DNA from 4 places in the Lysinibacillus fusiformis genome. Region 3 is predicted to be linked to each of the others. Evidence: riboswitches for the same ligand, from Rfam matches in the RefSeq annotation. Region 3 holds a riboswitch; each other region holds the start of a gene.
What was found. A riboswitch is a leader RNA that binds a small molecule or an ion and turns the genes downstream of it on or off. The one in region 3 is predicted to bind cobalamin.

Region 1 (5,927 bases), 170 kb from region 3:
TCCTTTGCCCTTTGCACAAAAAATACTGGAGGAACTATATTCAGGGTCGGCATTTTTATCGTAGCCAATCTGTGCAATTACTTCCTCTGTATTATGGCATATATCATAGCCATCAAATTGGAGTGTGAGTGCACCTTTCCCATTTGTATAGGCAGCAAAGGTTGTGCTGTAGCTCATTAAAGTGGCAACGGGCGCGCGACCTGTTAGCACCACATCTGTTTCGGATAATATCGGGTCATCAAATGTGCCTGCTGCTTGCTGAACGTCAGTCATCATGCGGCCGATAAAGTCGTTTGAAGCCTTCATTTTAAAACGATAATAGGGTTCAAGTAGAACATTTTGGGCTTGCTCTAGTCCCTGGCGCAGCGCACGGAAACTAGCTTCTCGGAAATCGCCGCCCGATGTATGTTCATTATGCCCGCGACCTGTTAGAAGCGTAAAATGAACATCTGTTAAAGGGAAGCCTGTAAGTAAGCCATGATGATCGCGCTCAAACAGGTGCTTTTCAACAAGGCGCTGATTGCCTACGGATAAATGATCTGCATGACAGGCATTGCTGAAGGTATTGCCGGTTCCACGTGGATTTGGCTCCATTAATAAATGAACTTCCGCATAATGCTTGAGTGGCTCGAAATGGCCATAGCCTGTCACCTTCGTCGCAATGGTCTCCATATATAAAATTTGCGGCTCGCCAAAGGAGACGGCTAATGAAAAACGTCTCATTAATACCTCTGTCAGGACCTCCAATTGAATGACACCCATAATATGGACATGGATTTCCTGGAACTTTTCCTGCCAAACGACACGTAAAGAAGGCTCTTCTGCTTCAAGTAAACGGAAAATCTGTAGCACTTCCTTGATATGCTGATCGCCCGCATATTGAACCTTTGCCTGTAGCGTTGGGACAAGCTCATAGGGCTGTGTTAGCGTCGTTGTACCGATTCGATCTCCAATGTTTGCCTGACTCAGCCCTTTCACAGCGAAAATCTCTCCTGCTTCAACCTGTTGAACGGACTCAAAGCGACTGCCATTATAAAGGCGAATTTCTGTCACTTTTTCTGTCACTTCACCAAATGAAAATTCATCCCGCACATGTAAGGAGCCCTTGACAGCCTTCATAAAGGTTAAACGCTGATGCCCATCATGACGAATTTTAAAAACCTCTCCCTCAAACGGGACATTCTGGTCAAATTGGGTAGCCGTTAACAGGGGAAGCTGGTCAAGAAATTCCTGAATGCCCTCATCCTTTAAGGCAGAGCCTGTAAAGCAGGGGAAGGCACACTCATTTTTAATCATGGCCTGTAGCTGAGCAAGACATGGTTCATGCTCTAATGACTCATTCAGAAAGGCATCCAAAAATTTTTCATCACGCTCCGCCAGCCATTCCATGATGCTATTTGACACATAATCTGCTCGCAGCGGTTCATCGACGAACAACACATGCTGAGAGCAATCTTTACGAAGCTGGCTCATGACAGCTCCTACATTTGCTCCTTCACGATCCGTTTTATTGATAAAGAAGAAGGTTGGGACATGGTATTTACGTAAAAGCTGCCACACCGTTTCTGTATGGCCTTGTATCCCTTCGACAGCGCTAATGATAATAATGGCATAATCCATCACACGAATGGCACGCTCCATCTCAGGGGAGAAATCGACATGCCCAGGTGTATCAATCAATGTGTATGTATCATCGCCAATGCTCATGCGACCTTGCTCGGCAAAGATCGTAATCCCACGCCTGCGCTCTAGCTCATGATTATCGAGAAAGGTATCCTGATGATCGACTCGACCACGGGCTTGAATACTATTTGTATGAAAAAGCACTTGCTCAGAGAAGGTCGTTTTCCCTGCATCCACATGCGCAAGTACACCGATTGTTTTGTACATAAGAAATCCTCGTTTCTATAGATTGCTATCTTTTCATTGTAACAGAATACTCGCATATATAATTCTTGTAAAATAGTTCGTATTTTTGTCGAAATAGTGCTAATATAGTGATGATTGCATAATTAGCGTCATACTACGCTAGTCTATCAATAGTATTGACCATAATAGAACGTATTGGTGCAAATGGCATTTGTCATTTGCTTAAAAGGGAAATCGGTGCAATTCCGATGCTGTCCCGCAACTGTAAATGGGGAGTCTATACAGCATGCCACTGTAGTAAAGCTATGGGAAGGCGTATAGATGATGAACCTAAGCCAGGATACCTGCCAGTATGTGTTTTTTGACTAAGAACCACGAGGATGGGGATAGTGATAAAGGTAATGATGATACCGTTATTTCACTATGCTACTCTCTTGGCGACAAGAGGGTTTTTTTATGCCCTTCCAACCACCTTGGTAGCAAAGAAGTCTCTGATTTCTTTCTATATTTTAACAACAAAGGAGAAAAGGACATGAAGAAATGGAAAAGTATATGGCTGATGATGATCATTGCCTTGGTCGCTATTTTAGGGGCTTGTAATGCAAAGGACAAAACTGAATCAGCAGCACAAGGTGAAAAGGTTGAGCCATCTGAGGCAGCAACAGAAGTAACCATTGAAAATAATGACACAACCCAAACATATAAGGAAGCACCTACGAAAGCGATTAGCTTAAATCAGCATGTGACAGAAATCATGCTGGCGCTTGGCTTAGAGGATTCTATGGTTGGGACGGCTTACTTAGATGATAAAATCTATGAGCCACTCCAAGAGGCATACGATAAAGTCCCTGTGCTTTCAGATCAATACCCTACGAAGGAGCAAGTGATTGATGCCGAGGCGGATTTCCTATATGCAGGCTGGAAAAGTGGTTTTGGTGAAAAGGGCGTTGGCACACCAGAGGAGCTTGAAGAATTAGGCATTCATACGTATTTACATACGGCTTCTAACATGACAAAACCAACATTAGAAGATATTTTCACTGATATTCGCAATATCGCGAAGATTTTCCGTATCGAGGATCGTGGCGAAGCTTTAATTGAGCAAATGACAAAAGATGTAGAGGCAGTACAAGCTAAATTACCAAAAGATAGCGAAAAATTACGTGTTCTTGTGTTTGATAGCGGTGAAAAGGATGTATTTACAGCTGGTCAAAACTTTATGAATGAGCTAGTGACAATCGCGGGTGGTCAAAATATCTTTGGTGATGTGGAATCAGGCTGGACAACTGTGTCGAAGGAAGATGCAGTAGATCGTAATCCAGAGGTTGTTGTCGTGATTGATTACGGTGAAACAACGGCAGAACAAAAGATCCAATTCTTAAAAAATGATCCAGCATTAAAGGAGATGGAAGCTGTCAAGAATGAGCACTTTGTCATCCTGCCACTTTCAGCAGCGTCTGAAGGGGTTCGTGCGGCAGAGGCCATTGAAATTTTAGCGAAGGGCTTCTATCCTGAAAACTTTTAAACCATTCGAGCTAGCGCTTTGCTAGCTCCTTTTTCATAAGGAGCGATATCAATGAACGCATTTCAAAAAAACGTACCAGATCAAACATTTGAAACACTAAACCGTGATGGTGAATTTACCCGTCTAGCAGTTAGCCCTGGCATTATCAATAAGCATTATACGCCAGCGCAATTTCAAAAAATAGCCGAAATTGCTGGCGAAAAGGGGGCGATTAAGTATTCCGCCTCCTATAGTATTCTCGTATCCATTCCAACGAGCGATGCGACAGAAGCTGTGCAAGCCTTACAGGAAGCGGGTCTTTATGTTGCGCCCTCTGGCTCCATTATTGCCATGAAGGCTTGCGATTTTTGTGATGGTGAGAAAATGGAGGCAGCTCCGATAACCGAACAGCTCTATCACGCCATAGCGGGGATAACGGTACCTGCAAGAGTACGTGTCAATATCAATGGCTGTGCATCTGCCTGCTACAATGCAGTCTATGATGATATTGGGCTCGTGTATCAGCAGGAAAGCTTTGATGTCTATTTAGGTGCTGTGCCGATGGGGGCAAAGGCACAGGCTGGCACATTATTCGCTAAAAGGGTAGGTGTCGAGCACATTGAAGATTTTTTACTGTACATGATAGGCCTTTATAAAGAGCATGCTCGCCCGAATGAACCCTTTTATAAATTTTATCGCAGAACAAAGTCCGCAGAATATTGGGAACTAGTAAAAAATTCTATTAAATAGCAGGAATATTACTTAGGGTGTCGAAGTATTGTAGTAAGGCACAGAAAATTACAATACAAAGGAGCAAGAACATGACATCGAAACAAGGGATTCAACCAGAAGATCTTTATCACTTAAAATCAGTAGCAGATCCACAGCTATCACCCGATGGAACTGAGGTAGTTTATGTAGAGACTCGTATGGACGAGAAGAAAAACGACTATATCTCGAATTTATTTTACATAAACTTGAAGGACAAAACGCCACAGCAATGGACATTTGGTGAGGATAGAACAAGTTCCCCTGTTTGGTCACCAGATGGCAGCCAAATTGCGTTTTTGTCAACGAGAACAGGTAAATCGCAAATTTATGTGCTATCGAAAGCAGGTGGTGAGGCAAAACAGCTGACACATTGTAAAAATGGGGCAACATCACCTGTCTGGTCCCCATGTGGCAAGAAAATTGCTTTTTCAGTTGTCCTAGGGAAAGATGAAACCATCCAAGATAAAGCGGAGGATGAGAAGAAAAAGGACAAAGAACTCAAGCCACTAGAAATCGAGAAAATGAAGCACAAATCGGATGCTGGTGGATTTATTGATATGGAGCAGTTTGTTCATATTGCCCTTGTCAATGTGGAATCAGGAGAGCTAGAGCAAGTGACGGAGGGAAAAGAGTACTTCCATCTGGGTACATGGTCGCCAGATGGCAAATACCTTACGTACTTAGCCGATAAAGCGGAGGATTTGGATTTCTCATTTAATGTGGATATCTATTTATTGGATTTAGAAACTAAACAGAGCCGCAAGCTAACAGAAGGCTGTGGTGCATATTACCAAACGGCTTGGTCTCCGAATAGCCGATTCCTTTCTTTTGTAGGTGGAGAACGTGAATTTGAAAATGCCACACAAGCGAAGCTATGGATATATGACATGGAGCAAAAACTGCTAAACTGTGTAACAAGTGAATTCGATGCGCCTGTTGGTGATTTTGTCATCGGTGATTTCCTGCAAGGTGTAGCGTCACCACGCGTGCAATGGATGAATGATAATCATAGCTTCTACTTCCAAGTCACAGATCACGGCAATGCGGCGATTTATTTCGGAAATGTAGATGGCGAAATTTACCCAGCTATTCATGATGATCAATATGTCTATGGCTTTTCACTTGATCCGCAAAACGATCAGGCTATTGTAGCGATTAGCACAACGACAAACCCAGGCGATTTGTTTTATGTAAACCTAAAAACAGGTGACAAAGAACAGTTGACGTCAATTAATGAAGAATTTTTAAAGACCAAAACATTAGCTGTTCCCGAAAGTATTGAATTGGAAGGCGCTGAAGGCTGGAAGGTCAATGGCTGGATCATGAAGCCAGTTGGCTATGAAGCAGGGAAGAAGTATCCTCTTATTCTTGAAATCCATGGTGGTCCACATGCGATGTATGGCAACACCTACTTTAATGAATTGCAAATCCTTGCTGCACAAGGCTTTGCAGTGCTTTATACTAATCCGCGTGGTAGTCATGGCTATGGCCAAAAATTTGTGGATGCAGTACGTGGCGATTATGGTGGCAATGATTATGCAGACTTAATGGCAGCGGTAGACTACGCTTTGGAGCACTATGATTTTATTGACCAAGACCGTCTTGGTGTAACAGGTGGAAGCTATGGTGGTTTTATGACCAACTGGATTGTGGGCCATACAAATCGCTTTAAAGCGGCTGTGACGCAGCGCTCCATTTCAAACTGGATTAGCTTTGCGGGTGTCAGTGATATCGGCTATTATTTTACAGACTGGCAAATTCAAGCGGGACTCGATGATATAGA
Region 2 (5,927 bases), 1.9 Mb from region 3:
TTTCACGTTATACTTTTAAGAAATTCTAAAATGGTGGTTACGGATGAGAAAATTATCACTAAAGCTTGGCATCATCTTTTTCATCACATTGTTTTGTATCGAAACATTTATGATGTTTTTTTTGCATGTTTCCTTGACCAATTCTAGAGTGGAAGAGGAATTAGCCAGTTTGCAAGCGAGAGGAAACTCACATCGTACTATATTAGAACAGAACTTCAATAATGAAACACTAGCACATGTCGTTCTTATGGAATCGGAAGCAAGTACAGATGTAGTGGTAACTGACCATGAAGGAACAATCCTTGCCTCCTCACACCCACATCTAGAAATCAGTGATCTATTTCGTAAGTTAGAGGGGAATATACCTTATGAGGGAAGAGTTTTACATGACAATTGGCAAAAGGTTCAAGCTATTGCTACGATAAGCCCTATTCAAAATCAGCAAGTAACGATTGGCTATGTATTTATGTTTCAAAATACCGATTCCATCCATGCATTAATGAAACGTCTCAATAAGCATTTTCTCATAGTGGGTATTGTATCTGGTCTTGTCAGCATTGCAGTCATTATTGTTCTATCTCGGAAGCTCGCTAAACCACTTATTCAGATGAAAGAGGCTACATTGAAAATGAGTAAGGGTGATTTTACAGTCGCTCTTTCTACGAATGGAAAAGATGAACTTGGAGATTTATCGAATGCGATACAGCTACTATCGAATGATTTAAATCATTTAAGGCAAGAGCGTAAGGAGTTCTTATCGAGTATTGCACACGAGCTTCGCACACCGCTAACCTTTATTAAAGGCTATACAGACATTCTTGCGAAACGGGATTTAACAGAGCAGGATCGTCAAAAGTATTTAGCTATTATAATAGAAGAAACCAATAGACTTTCTCGGTTAATCAAAGACTTATTTGATTTAGCAAAAATGGATGAAAACTCATTTGTAATTGAAAAACATTGCTTACATTTAGATTCGTTTTTTACAAGCATTGAAGAAAAATTAAGCCCTGCTTTTCAAGATAAAGGTATCTATTTTTTTGTACGTTGTGATAATGGCTTAACACTATGTGCCGATGAAGCAAGACTGGAGCAAATCCTGATTAATCTATTAAATAACGCATTAATCTATTGTGCGCCCGGAGATACGACTACCGTCACTGTAAAAAAACACAATGAAGTTTTAAGCATCATTGTTGAAGATACAGGTAAAGGAATACCAAAGAAGGATTTACCATATATTTTTGATCGGTTTTATCGTGTGGAAAAATCCCGTAGTCGTGCTTTAGGTGGTTCTGGACTAGGGCTTGCTATTGTCAAGGAACTTGTACAAGCGCATGGTGGAGAAATAAAGGTTAGTAGTGAAATAAATAAAGGGACTACTTTTGAATTATCATTTAAAGGGGTAGAAATGAATGAAAACAATTTTATGCATTGATGATGAGCCAAGAATGTTAGATTTATTAACCCTTTATTTAGAACCACTATTTCTTTGTAGAGCCATGTCTTCCATTCAAGAGGCATTGGATTTTTTAGAAGAAGAGCATGTGGATTTAGTTCTTTTGGATATTATGATGCCAGAGATGGATGGATGGCAGGTTTGTCAGGAAATTAGGAAATTTTGGGATGTCCCGATCATTATGCTTACTGCAAAAGGAGAACACGCTGATATTGTAAAAGGCTTAAACCTTGGTGCTGATGACTACATATTAAAGCCTTTTGATGAGGAAGAGTTGTTAGCACGAATACATGCTGTATTAAGAAGATCGAAATCAGAAGAAAAAGTAATTAACTTTGAAGGGCTTTGTTTAGATAGAGAGTCCTTTGAAGTATATTTTCAACATAAGGCAATTCCATTAACACCAAAGGAATTTGCCATGCTTGCCCTATTTTTAGATCATCAAAATAGAGCATTTTCTAGAGAACACCTTATCCATACAGTTTGGGGATATAATGTGACGATTGAAGATCGTACCATTGATTCACATGTGCGTAATTTAAGAGAAAAATTAAGAAAAAGTGGTTTCCCTGCAGATGATTACTTGCAAACTGTTTGGGGCATCGGCTATAAATGGCATAAGTCTGCAAATAGAAAGCCAATGGAGCGAGCTAAAAATAACCTCTACCAGAGTTGAAGGTAGAGGTTATTTCTATTATTTTGGGCTAAGCTCTTCTTCTGTTACCCATTTATGATTTTTTACAGCTTCACCACTTGTAGTGGAAGTATAATCAACCATATATACAGTTGTTTGCACAGCCTCATCAATACGGACAGTCGCATTTTCCATACCTTCCATATGTGCTGCATCCGTTTTTACTTCTGTTCCAGGAGCCAGTGGTGCTTCTTGTGGGTCAATCAATTCTTCATGAATCACCCACTTATGCTTTTCTATACGCTTTCCACCAGATGTGGGCTCATAGGAAATAACATAGGCAGTCGTATTATAGGCACCTACTATTGTTGCTACGGCTCCTTTCATACCGTCCATATGTCCATCTGTAATAATAGCTGTACTCCCCACAGGAAATTTCGGGTTTTCAGCTTTTTTTAAGGTTGCCGGTATTTCGCCAGAACTTGAATGGTTCATCGTAGAATGATCGATTTCTTCAGAAGTATCCACAGAAGTGGATGCAGGCTTTGTTTGATCCTCTGTACAAGCCGATAAACTAATTAGAGCGACTACTGATAATAGTCCGATTGACCATCTTCTATTGAATGTCATGTGATATCCTCCTCACTATTTGCCCTTACTGTAGCAAATAAATGTGCAGAAATGATGGACATGACCTATGAATAAATTTTCCTCTAGTCTGACACGAAAGAAGTGAAGCGATATGTTATTGAATGGGCATGATTCTCAATGTTTTTTGTAATCTATACGCGAAGATACCAGCAAAAATGGCTAAAATAATATCTTTTGGTAGTGGAGGTATCATCCAAAGCCAAGCTAGCTTATAAGAAAAATTCTCTGGCGCACTTGCCCAAAGCTTGTATGCAAAAAACATCCAATTTGTTCCTATCAAATAATTTATAGCCGTTGCTACCAAAGCAGCTACGATAAAGCTTTTCTTTGTCCCGCTTCGTTCCACGATCCATCCTGCAACAAATGCCGCTAAAATAAATGTAATAATAAACCCAAAGGTAGGACTTAAAATTTGACCAATTCCACCACCAAAGCGAGCAAAGACAGGTGCTCCTGCCAATCCCACACACATATAAATTGTACAGGCGAGCGCACCTTTTCTACTACCAAGAATAAGCCCTGCTAAAATCGCAAAAAAGGTTTGAAGCGTAATGGGTACACCACCAACTACCATAAAGGGTGCAAAGGAAGTGATATTAGCACCCACCATCATTAGCGTTGAAAATAATCCAATATAGGTAATGTCGACAGTTCTTAATTTATGATGACTATGTTGTGTAACAGTTGCCATGATTTCACCTCGTTTTAAAAGTTATTACAGCTAGTGTAAAAAACGAAAGCATTTGTGTCAACCTAATTATTAAAATTAGTTAACTCAAATGTTAGATGCATTTCCATGTAGACTAACTATCTATAAAAATGTATGATAGAATCGTCACAATTTTATAACTTCAAATACTATTGGTGTGATATTTTTGAATGTCACTTAAAAGGGAAGTCGGTGGAAGTCCGATGCTGTCCCGCAACTGTAACGAGGAATCCTATAATATTATTTGCCACTGTGTAAGAATGGGAAGGCAATTATAGGATGTTGAATCGAAGCCAGGAGACCTGCCAGTTAGTAATACCTGTAATGCCCACGAGGATGCAAGCAATTACGGACAATAGCTGGATATTTTCTGACTTTGTTTAATCTAGGGTATTTCTATGTGTATTTTCGCATGGAATACCTTTTTTTATTGCTTCATTCATCAATATTCAGTAGGAGTTTAAAACAGATGAATAAAAAATTTATGTTATTTTCCTTCGTACTTTTCATGGTATTAATTGTTTCAATGACATTTGCTGTAATGGTTGGCTCTGTTTCAGTTACACCATTATATGTATGGAAAGTTATTCTTTCTAAAATTCCTTTTATACAAAATGCTATCGAACAAGATTGGAGTCGCTCACAGGAAATCATCATTTGGCAAATAAGAGCACCTCGTGTTTTGCTAGCTGCTATTGTTGGAGCGGGGTTAGCCATTGCGGGGGCAGCGATTCAGGCGCTTGTACGAAATTCTATTGCTGATCCGTATATTCTAGGGATTTCTTCAGGGGCAGCTGTCGGAGCTACTTCTGTAATTATTTTAGGAGCCTTTTCATTTTTAGGGATTTACGCTCTGTCAGTATCCGCATTTCTTGGATCATTACTTGCCATTGCACTTGTTTTTTTCTTATCACGTGTTGGTGGACGTGTCTCTATTTTCCGCTTGCTATTGGCAGGTATGGCTGTGTCCTTTATCTTAACGGCTATCTCTAACTTTATTTTAATGATGTCAAAGCAAGAAGGGGCTTTAAAGGCTGTTATGTTTTGGATGCTAGGTAGTTTAGCTGGAGCTAAATGGAATAATATTGTGATTCCAGCTTTCGTATTCTTCGTTGTATTTGGGCTACTGTGGCTACACTATCGCAATTTAAATTTATTATTACTGGGGGAAGAGGCGGCAGTGACATTAGGCGTGAATCTTCAACAATTTCGTATCCAGCTAATATTACTCGTTTCTCTGTTAACAGGTGTGCTTGTCGCAGTTAGTGGTTCTATTGGATTTGTGGGATTAATTATTCCCCATATTGTGCGATTAATTGTGGGCTCAAACTATAAATATGTAATACCTATTAGTGCTTTAATAGGTGGAATATTCTTAGTATGGGCAGATGCCTTTGCTCGAATCATCATCGCTCCTCAGGAAATGCCAATTGGTATTATTACAGCTTTTTGTGGAGGACCATTTTTCATTTGGCTACTCCGTCGTAACAACTATTCTTTCGGTGAAGGAGATTAATTTCCATGACATTAGAAGCGAAACAAGTATCATTCTCCATTTACGATCAGCGTATACTACATGATGTAAGTATTCAAATAAAAGAAAAGCAATTTGTTGGATTAATTGGCCCTAATGGAAGCGGAAAATCAACATTGTTAAAAAATATGTATCGTCTCCTAAAACCTGAAAGCGGTACGGTATTATTAAATGAGCAGGATATTTTAAAGCAAACAAGTAAAGCAATTGCGAAAAATTTGGCCGTTGTTAGCCAAGAAACACCCGTTTTATTTGATTTCACTGTGCATGATTTAGTCAGTATGGGGAGAACGCCACATAAAAAGCTATTAGAGCTTGATCAAGAGCAAGATTTCCAAATTGTTAAAGATGCTCTTAGACAAACGGGTATATCTCATTTAGAGAAACGAAGCTTTAGCTCTCTTTCAGGAGGCGAGAAAAAGCGCGTAATGGTTGCACGAGCACTCGCTCAACAAGCACAGGTACTAATATTAGATGAGCCGACGAATCATTTAGATATTCAACATCAACTTCAACTCATGGATTTAATTCAGACCTTACACTTAACCGTAGTGGCAGCTTTGCATGACTTGAATATCGCTGCTATGTACTGCGATCAAATTTACGTTTTACAGCAAGGGCGGATCGTTTGTCATGGTACACCAGAGGAAGTGCTGACGCCAGCGTTGTTGCAAGATGTATTTGGTGTTTTTGCCGATATTCAAACACATTCACTGACAGGTAAGCCTTATCTCACATATGTCCCTGACCAATTTGCGAAGAAGGTCAGCCAAGTTTAGGAAAGCAAGATCTTCTATTTAAATACACATAACATCCTTTATAGGGAGTGACTGTATGCAAATAGCCTTTACGAAAATGCATGGTATTGGCAACAGCTATATCTATCTTGATCTTTTTCAATATGATTACAAGGAAGATATCTTTTTTGAATTGGCTCAGA
Region 3 (5,927 bases):
TATCTTGATGTAGATTGTTGTACGGCTTGACGCAATGTTTTAGTAGCAGCAACCATATTGGCTAAAGCTGCAACGGTTTCTGTTTCTTTTCTAGTCTTTAAGCCACAATCTGGATTCACCCAAAATTGATGGCGATCAAGAACCTGTAAACTATCTTTCATAATAGTGAGCATTTCTTCCTCACTTGGTACACGTGGGCTATGAATATCATAGACACCTAAACCTATTCCTTTTTTATAAGGTTGCACTTGTAGTGACGTGATGAGTTCCCCATGGCTTCGCGATGTTTCAATGGAAATCACATCTGCATCTAGTGCGCTAATCGGTTCGATGAAATCATTAAATTCGCAGTAACACATATGTGTATGGATTTGTGTTTCATCTTTGACACTAGATGTAGCAAGCTTGAAGGAATTGACAGCCCAATCTAAGTAAGCCCCCCACTCTTCTTTTCGAAGCGGTAAGCCTTCTCTTAGTGCTGGTTCATCCACTTGAATAATCGAAATACCTGCGTTTTCTAGTGCTTCCACCTCTTTGCGAAGTGCTAATGCAATTTGATAAGCGACATCTTGACGGGAAAGATCATCGCGTACAAACGACCAATTTAATATCGTCACAGGCCCTGTCAGCATGCCTTTTACAAATCGCTTTGTTAGGCTTTGAGCATAGGCTGATTCTTTTACGGTAATGGGTGAGGCCCACGCAACATCTCCATAAATGATCGGAGGCTTCACACAGCGTGACCCGTATGAAACGACCCATGCTTTTTCTGTAAAGGCAAAGCCAGTCAGTTTTTCACCAAAATATTCTACCATGTCTGTACGCTCAAATTCACCATGAACGAGTACATCGATATCTAGGTCCTCTTGTATAGTGATCCAGCGCTTAGTTTCCTCTTCTATAAATGCCTCATAGTCTTCATTTGCTAGTTGTTTCTTTCGCCAAGCATTACGATTTCTTTTCACCTCATCAGATTGTGGGAAGCTACCGATTGTAGTCGTTGGGAACAGTGGTAACGCTAAGGCCTGTTGTTGTATATTTTGACGTTGCGTAAAATCACTGTGTCGTTCAAAATCTTGCGTTGTCACAGTTTGAACAGCTTGATGAATCAACTTGTTTTGGCGGATTGGATGATTTTTTAGAGCCTCAATCGCCTTCATACTTTCTGAAAAATTATGTTGTAAGGAACCATCTTTATCTCGTCTAAATTTAGTCAGCCCCGTGATTTCTACGATTTTTTCATCTGCGAAGGCCAAAGCCTGCTTTAAAACAGGGTCAAGTTCATTTTCAAGAGAGGTTGTGATTGGAACATGCTGTAGGTTACTTGATGGTTGAATCCATAGCTCTTCGGCATGACTTAGCTGTTCAATGGCTTGAATCGTTGCGTTGACCTCTGCAAGGTTTGAACGCCAAATATCACGGCCATTTACAACCCCAATTGCCAATACTTTATCCTGCGGGAAACCGAATTGACGCAGTGACTCCATATTCCCTTTATAGCCATGAACAAAGTCTAGGCCAAACCCTTGAACAGGCAGCGTAATCAATGTTTCATAGGCACATAATGCTTCAAAATAAGTTTGTAGCATAATCTTAGCCCCTGGAACGGCAACGGCTGATTGGTCGTAAATTTCTTGCACCAGCTTTATCTCTGCTGGATCAAGAGTTGTAACAAGGGATGGCTCTTCTAGCTGAATCCAAGTGGCACCTGCATCCACTAACTCTTTTAATACCTGCGTATAGAGCGGTAATAAGGCTAATAAGTATTCAACCTGTGTTAATTTGTTGTAGCCTTTTGTTAACTTGCAAAATGTATAGGGACCAATCAATGTCGGCTTCGTGATGATCCCGAATGCTTCTTTCGTCTCTAAAAAGTCAGCTAACACTTTATTTTCTGTTAGTTGTAAGGTTTGTCCCTCATACTCAGGAACAATATAGTGATAATTGGTATTAAACCATTTTGTCATTTCACTCGCTACGGCTGTTTTATTCCCTCTTGCTACACTGTAGTAGGTATGTAAATCGACTTTACCACCTTGCCAGTTAAAGCGTTTTGGTACTAGACCAAACATCAAAGCCGTATCTAACATTCTATCGTAATACGTAAAATCACCAACTGTCACCATTTCGATACCCAATTGTAGCTGCTTGTCGATTCTCGCTAAACGAATCTTCTTTAATCTTTCCTCAAAGTCCTCTTCAGAAAGTTCATTACGCCAAAATAATTCTAATGCTTTTTTCCATTCGCGATCCTCCCCTATATAGGGGTAACCGATGAGTGTGCTTGTATAGGTCATGTTATAATCTCCTTTTTAGAAAAAATAAAAAGCCATTCTCCTATTTGGAAAATGGCTGCATGTTAAAATTATGAATGCTAAAACAATGCGAAAAAGTATCTACTTTTGCATAAACATTATCGCACAGTGCCTATTTGGTCACTTTTCACCACCTATTTCCACGTAGGTATTTGGTGTGTACTAGAAATTGGCAGGTCTCCTGGCTTTTCATCAACACGCCTCACAGCCTTCCCAGTTTCCCCAGTGGCATTTGTGATTTGCTCCGAATTACAGTTGCGGGACAGCGTCGGATTTTCACCGACTTCCCTTTTAAGCCAAACTTTCATTTGGCACCAAGTCTTACACATTATTCAATTATGCTCCTACTATAGCATACATTTCAGAATAGTAGAAATTATTTTTAAACAATTATATAAATTATTTCTATAAATATTCTAGGAATTATTAAATATCTCCGCTAAGATAAGGCTACATTGTATTCCGTTAAAAAATTTGTTACTATAAATAGACAATTATGAGAGGACTGATGAATGGACGATGATGAACTAAACTATATTTTTATTTGAATTGAATGATTTCAAACCAAAATATAGGGTTAGTCTATCCATTTTTAACAATCAGTTTGCATTTTATTTGTCATGATACGAGTGGCAAATCGACTTTATTCAGTGAAAGACTAATCCTTCCAATGCACGATTGGAGGGATTTTTTTCTTGCTCTCATCGTTGAATCTGTACCTTTCATCTACTCGTAAAGGAGAGAGATAATATGAGCGATTCAGATACTATTGTGACGCATGTAATACTCCGTATAAGTCGTTAATATCCATCTACTTATACGGAGCAATGGAGCATAGATGGATAGACCGACTTTGTATGAAAAGGAAAACTATTGCAATACAAAGGAGGAATTATCATGTCCATGATACAAGTACAAAACCTAACTTTTTCTTATCCAAGTAGCTTTGACAATATTTTTGAAGGGGTAAACTTCCAAATCGACACGGATTGGAAACTTGGATTTATCGGGAGAAACGGACGAGGTAAAACAACATTCTTTCAGTTGCTATTAGGCAATTATGAGTATAGCGGAAAAATCATCTCTTCCGTAGACTTTACTTATTTCCCCTATCCCGTTTCGGATCCAAATAAATATACACACGAAATTTTTGAAGAAATTTGCCCTCAGGCAGAGGATTGGGAATGTTTACGTGAAATAGCTTATCTACATGTAGATGCGGAGGTTATGTATCGTCCTTTTAAAACATTATCCAACGGTGAGCAAACAAAGGTGTTGCTTGCGGCGTTATTTTTGACAGAGGGTCAATTTTTATTAATTGATGAACCTACCAATCATCTCGATACGGATGCACGAAAGACGGTCTCAGATTATCTTCGTAGGAAAAAAGGATTTATTTTAATTTCGCATGACAGAAGCTTTTTAGATGGCTGCGTTGACCATATTTTATCGATCAATAGAGCCAATATTGACGTTCAAAGTGGTAATTACTCATCTTGGAAGCTCAATTTTGATCGACAGCAGGAACATGAAGAAGCAACCAATCAACGACTGCAAAAAGATATCGACCGATTAAAACAGTCCTCAAAGCGTTCGGGAGGTTGGTCGAATCAAGTGGAAGCCTCCAAAAACGGGACAACCAATTCAGGTTCGAAGCTGGACAAAGGCTTTGTTGGACATAAAGCAGCCAAGATGATGAAACGAGCAAAGAACCTGGAATCCAGACAACAAAGAGCTATTGAGGAAAAATCAAAACTGCTAAAAAATGTTGAAAAAACCGAGTCATTGAAAGTAGAGCCATTGGCATGTCCATCAAAAGAAATGGTTGTTGTCACGGATGTATCGATTCGGTACGATGACCATATCGTAAATAAGCCCATTAGCTTCCAAGTGGCACAAGGTGATCGCATTGTTATAGATGGCAAAAATGGAAACGGAAAAAGTAGTATTCTAAAACTTATTCTAGGCAAGCCCATCCAACATACAGGCGCCATTAAATTAGCTTCAGGTCTGGTCATTTCCTATGTTCAACAGGATACATCCCATTTGAAGGGGTTATTATCGGAATTTATTGAAGAGCATGGTATTGATGAGACGTTATTTAAATCAATTCTGCGCAAGATGGATTTTGAGCGAATTCAATTTGAGAAAGACATCTCTCATTATTCTGGTGGGCAAAAGAAAAAACTGCTGATTGCTAAAAGCTTGTGTGAGAAAGCTCATTTATATATTTGGGATGAACCATTCAATTTTATTGATATCTATTCACGTATGCAGATTGAAGAGCTTATTCAAAGCGCTCATCTCACAATGGTGATAGTTGAGCATGACCAGGCATTTCAACAAGCCGTGGCAACGAAAACGATAGCTATGTAGTGAAGAGAAGAATCCAATTTATGGATTCTTCTTTTTTAATGATATTGGAACCAAGGGACCCATTTATTATTTGTTTCTTTCACAATATATAGCTCCCCAAGAGATGCACTTTGCGCTGGGAGTAATCTTGGAAACCTTAGTCGAACAAACCAGGAGTGATTCGCCACATTTTCTCCACAGAAGTTCATCGCCATTTTATAGTAATTCTCCTCCATGCCAGCTAATAATGGCATAGGTTTTATCACCTCAATTTGCCACTCCTGATACTCAGGGCTTGAGCCATATACTTTTGGAATGATGTCAGCCAATGATTGAATAAGCTCATCTTTGTCTTTCTCCGTGGTTTTCATCAATACATCTGGATTTGGACATACTAAGCCTTCAGGTTCTGACGCCAAAGATACTGTTGGAAATAACAAAAGCATACATATAAAGGGCATCATTATTTTTCGCAACGTATCCCCTCCCTTTCTTAAAAATGCTCAATAATTTACTGTGATTGGCGCATCCTATAAAGTATTATCCTACAGAAAGGCTCCTATTCCATGAAAAAAATCACTTATGTTTTAATGGCTATCGTAACTATTTTGATGCTGCCCAGTAAGATGTATGCACAAAGTGAACAAACTGATGAGAAACTGATTGCTGACACATTGATCACAATCCTTAATCCATATATAGAAAAGGAAATTGATCATTACTACGGCTATCCTAAGCAGTATGGCTTATATGATGTGAAAATTTTAAAAATTGTCAGAGAAAGTCAATTTGGCTTTAAAGTTAACGTTGAAGTCACCACCTTTGAACATGCACATTCCCCACCCAATAGTAAGGAAATCATTACGTTTGAAGTCAGTCCAACGGGTGTCAGCACACTTCGCTATAAACATGAGGCGGATGATGTAGAAAAAGCAATAGATGCATTCTATCGCGCAACACTTTCAGATATACAGCAAAGCTTTAATCTGGACTTGTCATCGTATATTTCCTATAGATACGATCAATTGCAATACCAAGCTGAAATCAATAATGACATGAAACCCCTTGCTGCAATTGCAGAGGAAATAGCCACCAATATTTTATTTCCTGAGCGAAAGATACCCTACAAAAATGTCATAGACCCTGTCACCTTTATCAAAGGTAATACAGGCTATATGCTTTTTAAAAGGGCGGATGGAACAAATGTAAAATATCAACTGCAAAAGAAAGAAGGCACATGGATCGTAACAGATAAAG
Region 4 (5,927 bases), 520 kb from region 3:
ACTATCAATGGCTTTCTGAACGGCTTCCTTCATCAGTGGAGATTCACCATAGCCTCCTAGACTCATATTAATGACGTCAACGCCTTGCTCAATTGCGTATAGAATACCCTGTGCAATGATGAAATCATTAGCACCTTCTTTGCCGTTAAATACATCAATTGGCAGTAACTTCGCTTTCGGATTAATCCCATGCCCACCTACGCCATTATCTTTTGCTGCGGCGATAATACCTGCCACATGTGTTCCGTGATCGCCTGAATAAGTAGTATTAGCAGGTGCTGCTGCATTATAGGGTGGGAGTACTTGTGACTTTAGATCGGGGTGTTTAAAATCCACACCAGAATCAATGACAGCAACTGTGACATCATGGTTGCCTGCTAATTCCAGTGCCTTATCCATTTGCAGTAGGTTTAAATGATACATCTCTTGTTTCTTGGGATCAGCTTCTTTATTGAAAGAATGATAGACGTAGCTAGGAGATACACTTGATATCCCGTTTTGCTTTAAATAGTAAGAGACGGCTTTTTCTATCGATACGCCTTTATTTAGTTGCACGACATCATAACCTAATGAAGGAATAGAGCGGATGACTTTGGAGCCAATTTTTTTATGTACGTTTTTATCAAGACCTGAATGCTTGATAACAATTGTATCCTTACTCATCCATTTTTCTTCATTTTTCTCTGTTTGTTTCGCACTGTTTGCCAGCACGTTCTTTGCTTTATGCTGGGGTGCCTCAGCAAATGCAGAAGCAGCAGGAACCATGAGTGCAGCGGATGCTACAACAGCGACTGATTTTTTATACCAACTTTTCAATTGTTATCTCTCCTTGGTGTTATAAATTAAATCTTGACTATACTAATACGGATAAAGATTAGAAAAGTTTCGTAATGGAGGAAAATTTTTCTTCGCTACTTTAACTTTTGGTGGGTATAACGAAAAACGGACAGTTAAACATTGTCCGTTTTTCGGATACCTCACATTATGAAAAGCTTTAGATCTGTTCGATTAATTGTTGTAATTCATTTTTGGAGCGGGGGATTGTGATGTTTTCCTGCAATAGCTTCTTTTTTTGTAAGGCCATGACCATCTCAAAAATCCATGGCCGTTCAAGATGTGCGCGTTTTAATAATTCTTCTTCATAAAACAAGGCGATTGGATCGCCGTTATAAATAATTTTTCCTGCTTCCATGACGATCATTAGATCTGCCCATTCATAGGCGAGAGGAATGTCATGAGTTGCTAGTAAAATGGTTCTCTCACCATCTTCTAATTTGGCTAAGTATTGTAATACTTGTGTAGCATAATAATTATCAAGACCTGCCGTTGGTTCGTCTAATAAAAGGACAGAGGGCTCCATCGCTAAAACACCTGCCATCGCCACACGCTTTTTCTGACCTACGCTTAGAAAATGAATGGGTTTATCGAGCAAATCTTCCACTTCGGTTTGCGCAACGGCCCATGCTATTTTTTCTTCCATTTTTTCAGTAGACCAGCCGAGGTTCAATGGTCCAAATGCTATATCTTGCTTGACGGTCCCTGAAAAAAGCTGATGATCTGCATTCTGAAAGACAATGCCTACCTGCTGACGTAGAACTTTTAAAGCTTTTCGACTATATTCCAGTCCGTTGCCTTCGAATAAAATCGTCCCAGCTGTAGGTTTCAAAATACCATTAAGATGCTGAAACAAAGTCGATTTTCCTGCGCCATTATGCCCGAGTATGGCGATTTTTTTCCCTTTTGGAATGTCTAATGTAATATCTGACAACGCTTTCGTACCATCTGCATAGGCATATGATAATTGGTTGAGTTCAAAATAAAATGCTGTCATGTGAAATACCCTCCATATACGATGAGGACTAGTAATATTGCTGCCATACCTAGCCAATTTTTCTTGCTATAGGAGCCCACCTCTTGCCAGTAGACGGCCTCGCCACCACGTGATTGCATGGCATTGTTGAGCTCCCGACTACGTTGAAACATTTCCACAAATAATGCCACAATGAGCATGGAGACAGAGCGTAGCCATTGCAACGGTGAATGGTAGCCGAGACGCGCTTGCTGGGCTAGATGGATATTTTGCATACTTTCTAAAAACATAAAAATAAAACGATAGGTTAGTTCAACGAGTTCAACCAATAAAGAGGGGAGTCGCCATTGTCGTAGCACATAACATATTCCTTGTACAGAAGTGGTTAGAATTAAAAAGTATAAACAACTAATACTGCCCAGAACGACAAAGAACAGCTGCTGCGCTAATAGCACACTTGCGTTCCCAATGAAAACAGTCCAATTCGTCCATGTATAAGACCAAATATGGGCAGGTAGTGCATTGGTTGACGGTGTAATGGAAAGTAAAATAGATACGAGACTTGTGAATAAGAAAAATCCAGGTAGCAATAATAACTTGGCATAGTATGTAAGCGGAATTTTTGCACCTAAAATGATAAAAGCACTCATTACAAAAAATGTAATGAGTGAAAGTCGTTCATCTCTCATGATGAGCGTTATGAGAAGTATTCCAAGTGAAAATATCATTTTTTCTAGCGGATGAACAGACGCTAGCTTATTAAGATAGGCATACTTATCAATGAGTAACATAATGGTTAACCTTCTTTATGTTTGCCACGCATATAGCCGATGAAGTAGCCAATAAAGCCAGCTCCAATAGCTGCCTGTAGCACGAATAATAAGCTTTCGATTTCACCGCTTGGTGGCTCCCATAGGCTTTCGAACCATGGTTCATATTCCGCATTGATTTCACCAATGGCTGCTTCTGCCTCTCCATCAGCACCACCAAATTCAGCACCTTTTTGTATGAACAATGGAATGATGGCTAACAACACAACAATTGCTAATAGCAATAAATTTTTTTTCATCTGTTAATGTGCCTCCTTTGTTGAGAAAACACGTAAAGTTTTTAATTCGCTAATATTGTATTTTTTCAAGAAATTCATCACAATGACCGTTAAAATCCCTTCACTCACCGCTAAAGGAATTTGAGTTAAGGCAAAAATACCTGCAAACTTTGTAAAGGATGCCATAAAGCCTCCAACTTCTGAAGGGAAGGCTAGTGCTAGTTGTACAGAAGTCACAACATATGTACCTAAATCACCAAGCATAGCTGCGAAAAATACGGCTAGTGAAAATGACAAACCTACTTTTTGTGCTCCTTTAAAGACAAAGTAAGCAATAAAAGGACCTACAATAGCCATCGAAAAGGCGTTCGCCCCTAAAGTCGTGATTCCTCCATGTGCTAATAATAAAGATTGGAATAATAAAACGATTGTTCCAATTACACTCATGGCTAGAGGGCCAAAGAGAACTGTCCCAAGTCCAACACCAGTTGGGTGAGAGCAGCTACCTGTAACAGAAGGGATTTTTAAGGCAGATAGCACAAAAGCAAAGGCTCCTGAAAGCCCTAAAAGCATCTTTGTTTCAGGATTTTCATCAATTGTTTTGCGAATAGAGCGCAATCCTAGAACTATAAAAGGAATAGAGATGACCCACCAAAAAATCGCCCATTCGATTGGCAAAAAACCTTCCATGATATGCATCGCAAAGGCACGTTTTGGCACAATTAAAAAGGCCAATAAAAAATAACTAAGTTTCCACCATGAAAATTTCAAAAAGCTTTCCTCCTAACTAATTAATAGATTTTTAGAATGTAGCGTGCGTAAATAAAAAAGCACTTCTCCGTTGGTGGAAAAGTGCATAGCTAAAAAAGCAAATAACATTCTCATCTGCTAAGCCGCACACCTATCCTCGTAGGCTGAAACGATCACCTATTTTTCGGCAGGTCTCCTGGCTCTAGTTCAATACTTTATAGGTCTTCCCATCCGTTGGACAGTGACATATTCTATAAAGCTCCCTATTACAGTGGCGGGACCGCGCCGGACTCAAACCGGCTTCCCTTTTAAGCAAAATGCCAAGCATTTTACACCGAAAAACATTCAATTGTGAGATTTCACGACAAAGTGTAACATGATTTTCCATAAATATGCTATACCTTTTTATAAAATTTTTTTAATTAAAGGTCAACAGCGAATATTCTGATAATATTCATTGTGCTAATGATGGATATTGTATAAATTTTATACCCCAGTTCACTTCAAAATTGATAAATTTGTCATAAATTTTTAAAGAAATATTGAAATTTTAAAATAATAAGATATGATTAAGACAGTTTTCTATTTAAAATACTAATAAAAATTTCATATAAAACGTCAATAAGTGCTCGAATAGCTCGAGATAATAGGGAAATTGGTGAAAATCCAATACAGCCCCCGCTACTGTAATAGCTGATGAAATCGCAAAGCCACTGGTGCAAGCTTGGGAAGGTGCGACTGTAAAATGAAGCTTAAGTCAGGAAACCTGCTTATTTGATTGTGCATGCAAACTTTTCGGAGGGAGAAGTTGAAGCGGAAGCGAGTACCTTTATTTCATGCTATTCGTTTTTATTTGGCTTCTACAAAACCTTTACTCTTCGTTTAGAGTAAAGGTTTTTCTTTTTCCAGAAAGCAAATGAGGGGAGACAGAAGATGACAACATGGAATTTAGAGGGGATGAAAACACATCTCTTTATTTGCAATGGCAGTAGTTGCATGAATAAGGATGGTGAGGAAATTACCTTAGCCATTCGAGATGAAATACAGCGACAAGCACTCGATCAAGAAATACATACGACAAGAACGCGCTGTAATGGACGATGCAAGGATGCCTGTGTGGTAATCGCCTACCCTCAAGGGAATTGGTATCGTGTGCCATCAACAGAGCATGCTAGGACACTAGTACAAGATTTACATCATGAATCCTTATACAACGAACATGTCTTTACACTTCGTGAAGGTACATTACAGCGTACTGCTCAAACAACAGCCATTAAAGGGATCGAAAAGGTGAAAGAGGGGTAACAACATGGCGCAAAAAGGAAAAATTTTCGTAGTAGGCTTTGGACCTGGAGATTTTAAGCATATTACGACACGTGCAGTAGAAGCTTTACAACAAAGTGATATGATTATAGGCTACAAAACCTATGTAGAGCTGATTCAAGATTTAGTTAGTGCGAAATCGATTGTTAGCACAGGCATGACAGAAGAGGTGTCCCGTGCGCAGGAAGCCGTTCGCCAAGCAGAGGCAGGGAGCATTGTCTCGGTGATTTCGAGTGGTGATGCAGGCGTTTATGGCATGGCGGGATTAGTGTATGAGGTGTTAATCGAGCTAGGCTGGACAGAAGCAACAGGAATTGAAGTAGAAATTGTTCCTGGTATTTCTGCGATTAATTCATGTGCGAGCATACTTGGTGCACCCATTATGCATGATGCTTGTACAATCAGTTTAAGTGACCATCTAACACCTTGGAATTTGATTGCAAAGCGTGTCGAGGCAGCTGCGATGGCAGATTTTGTCATCGCATTATACAATCCTAAAAGTGGTCGCCGTACAAGACAAATTGTCGAAGCTCAGCGAATTCTCTTAGAATATCGTTCGCCAGACACACCAGTAGGGCTTGTGAAAAGTGCGTATCGAGAACGTCAAGAAGTGACCATGACAACGCTAGCAGAAATGCTAGAACATGATATTGGTATGCTGACAACTGTCATTATCGGGAATTCATCAACATTTTTCTATGACAATAAGATGATTACGCCACGCGGTTACCAACGTAAATATACCCTTGGGGAAGAAAAACAACCATTACGTCCACATCAACGTTTGCGTGAAGAAAATGAACCTTGGGCAATGAATCAAGAGACAGGAACAGCAAGAAATGACTTTACAGCTGATCCTAATGCAGGGCGTTTTAATAAACCCAGTATAGCCGCTACGCCAAAGCCGAAAAAAACAGCACTTGAAATGGCTACAGCGGCACTCGCAATGGTGAAAGGGACAAACGCAGTCAACGTAACACCGAAGCTTGTACAGCA

Region 1: linked by a shared signal. The riboswitch ahead of JTI58_RS20315 (ABC transporter substrate-binding protein) and the one ahead of metE (5-methyltetrahydropteroyltriglutamate--homocysteine S-methyltransferase) in region 3 are both predicted to bind cobalamin.
Region 2: linked by a shared signal. The riboswitch ahead of JTI58_RS05765 (FecCD family ABC transporter permease) and the one ahead of metE (5-methyltetrahydropteroyltriglutamate--homocysteine S-methyltransferase) in region 3 are both predicted to bind cobalamin.
Region 4: linked by a shared signal. The riboswitch ahead of JTI58_RS23935 (energy-coupling factor ABC transporter permease) and the one ahead of metE (5-methyltetrahydropteroyltriglutamate--homocysteine S-methyltransferase) in region 3 are both predicted to bind cobalamin.

What each region holds. Positions count from the first base shown of each region.
Region 1 is NZ_CP070490.1:4,134,894-4,140,820, forward strand. Features, by position in the region: gene JTI58_RS20310 (elongation factor G) at 1-1,890, opposite strand, end outside; cobalamin riboswitch at 2,049-2,235, shown strand; gene JTI58_RS20315 (ABC transporter substrate-binding protein) at 2,402-3,394, shown strand; gene JTI58_RS20320 (precorrin-3B methylase) at 3,446-4,123, shown strand; gene JTI58_RS20325 (S9 family peptidase) at 4,195-5,927, shown strand, end outside.
Region 2 is NZ_CP070490.1:1,150,659-1,156,585, reverse strand. Features, by position in the region: gene JTI58_RS05785 (HAMP domain-containing sensor histidine kinase) at 44-1,438, shown strand; gene JTI58_RS05780 (response regulator transcription factor) at 1,416-2,135, shown strand; gene JTI58_RS05775 (YdhK family protein) at 2,154-2,723, opposite strand; gene JTI58_RS05770 (biotin transporter BioY) at 2,839-3,435, opposite strand; cobalamin riboswitch at 3,590-3,777, shown strand; gene JTI58_RS05765 (FecCD family ABC transporter permease) at 3,923-4,969, shown strand; gene JTI58_RS05760 (heme ABC transporter ATP-binding protein) at 4,975-5,766, shown strand; gene dapF (diaminopimelate epimerase) at 5,822-5,927, shown strand, end outside.
Region 3 is NZ_CP070490.1:4,308,301-4,314,227, reverse strand. Features, by position in the region: gene metE (5-methyltetrahydropteroyltriglutamate--homocysteine S-methyltransferase) at 1-2,297, opposite strand, end outside; cobalamin riboswitch at 2,470-2,649, opposite strand; gene JTI58_RS21175 (Lsa family ABC-F type ribosomal protection protein) at 3,213-4,691, shown strand; gene JTI58_RS21170 (hypothetical protein) at 4,727-5,146, opposite strand; gene JTI58_RS21165 (DUF3888 domain-containing protein) at 5,237-5,927, shown strand, end outside.
Region 4 is NZ_CP070490.1:4,830,126-4,836,052, reverse strand. Features, by position in the region: gene JTI58_RS23955 (S8 family serine peptidase) at 1-816, opposite strand, end outside; gene JTI58_RS23950 (energy-coupling factor ABC transporter ATP-binding protein) at 995-1,831, opposite strand; gene cbiQ (cobalt ECF transporter T component CbiQ) at 1,828-2,601, opposite strand; gene JTI58_RS23940 (energy-coupling factor ABC transporter substrate-binding protein) at 2,607-2,879, opposite strand; gene JTI58_RS23935 (energy-coupling factor ABC transporter permease) at 2,883-3,629, opposite strand; cobalamin riboswitch at 3,778-3,962, opposite strand; cobalamin riboswitch at 4,215-4,396, shown strand; gene JTI58_RS23930 ((2Fe-2S) ferredoxin domain-containing protein) at 4,542-4,913, shown strand; gene cobJ (precorrin-3B C(17)-methyltransferase) at 4,918-5,927, shown strand, end outside.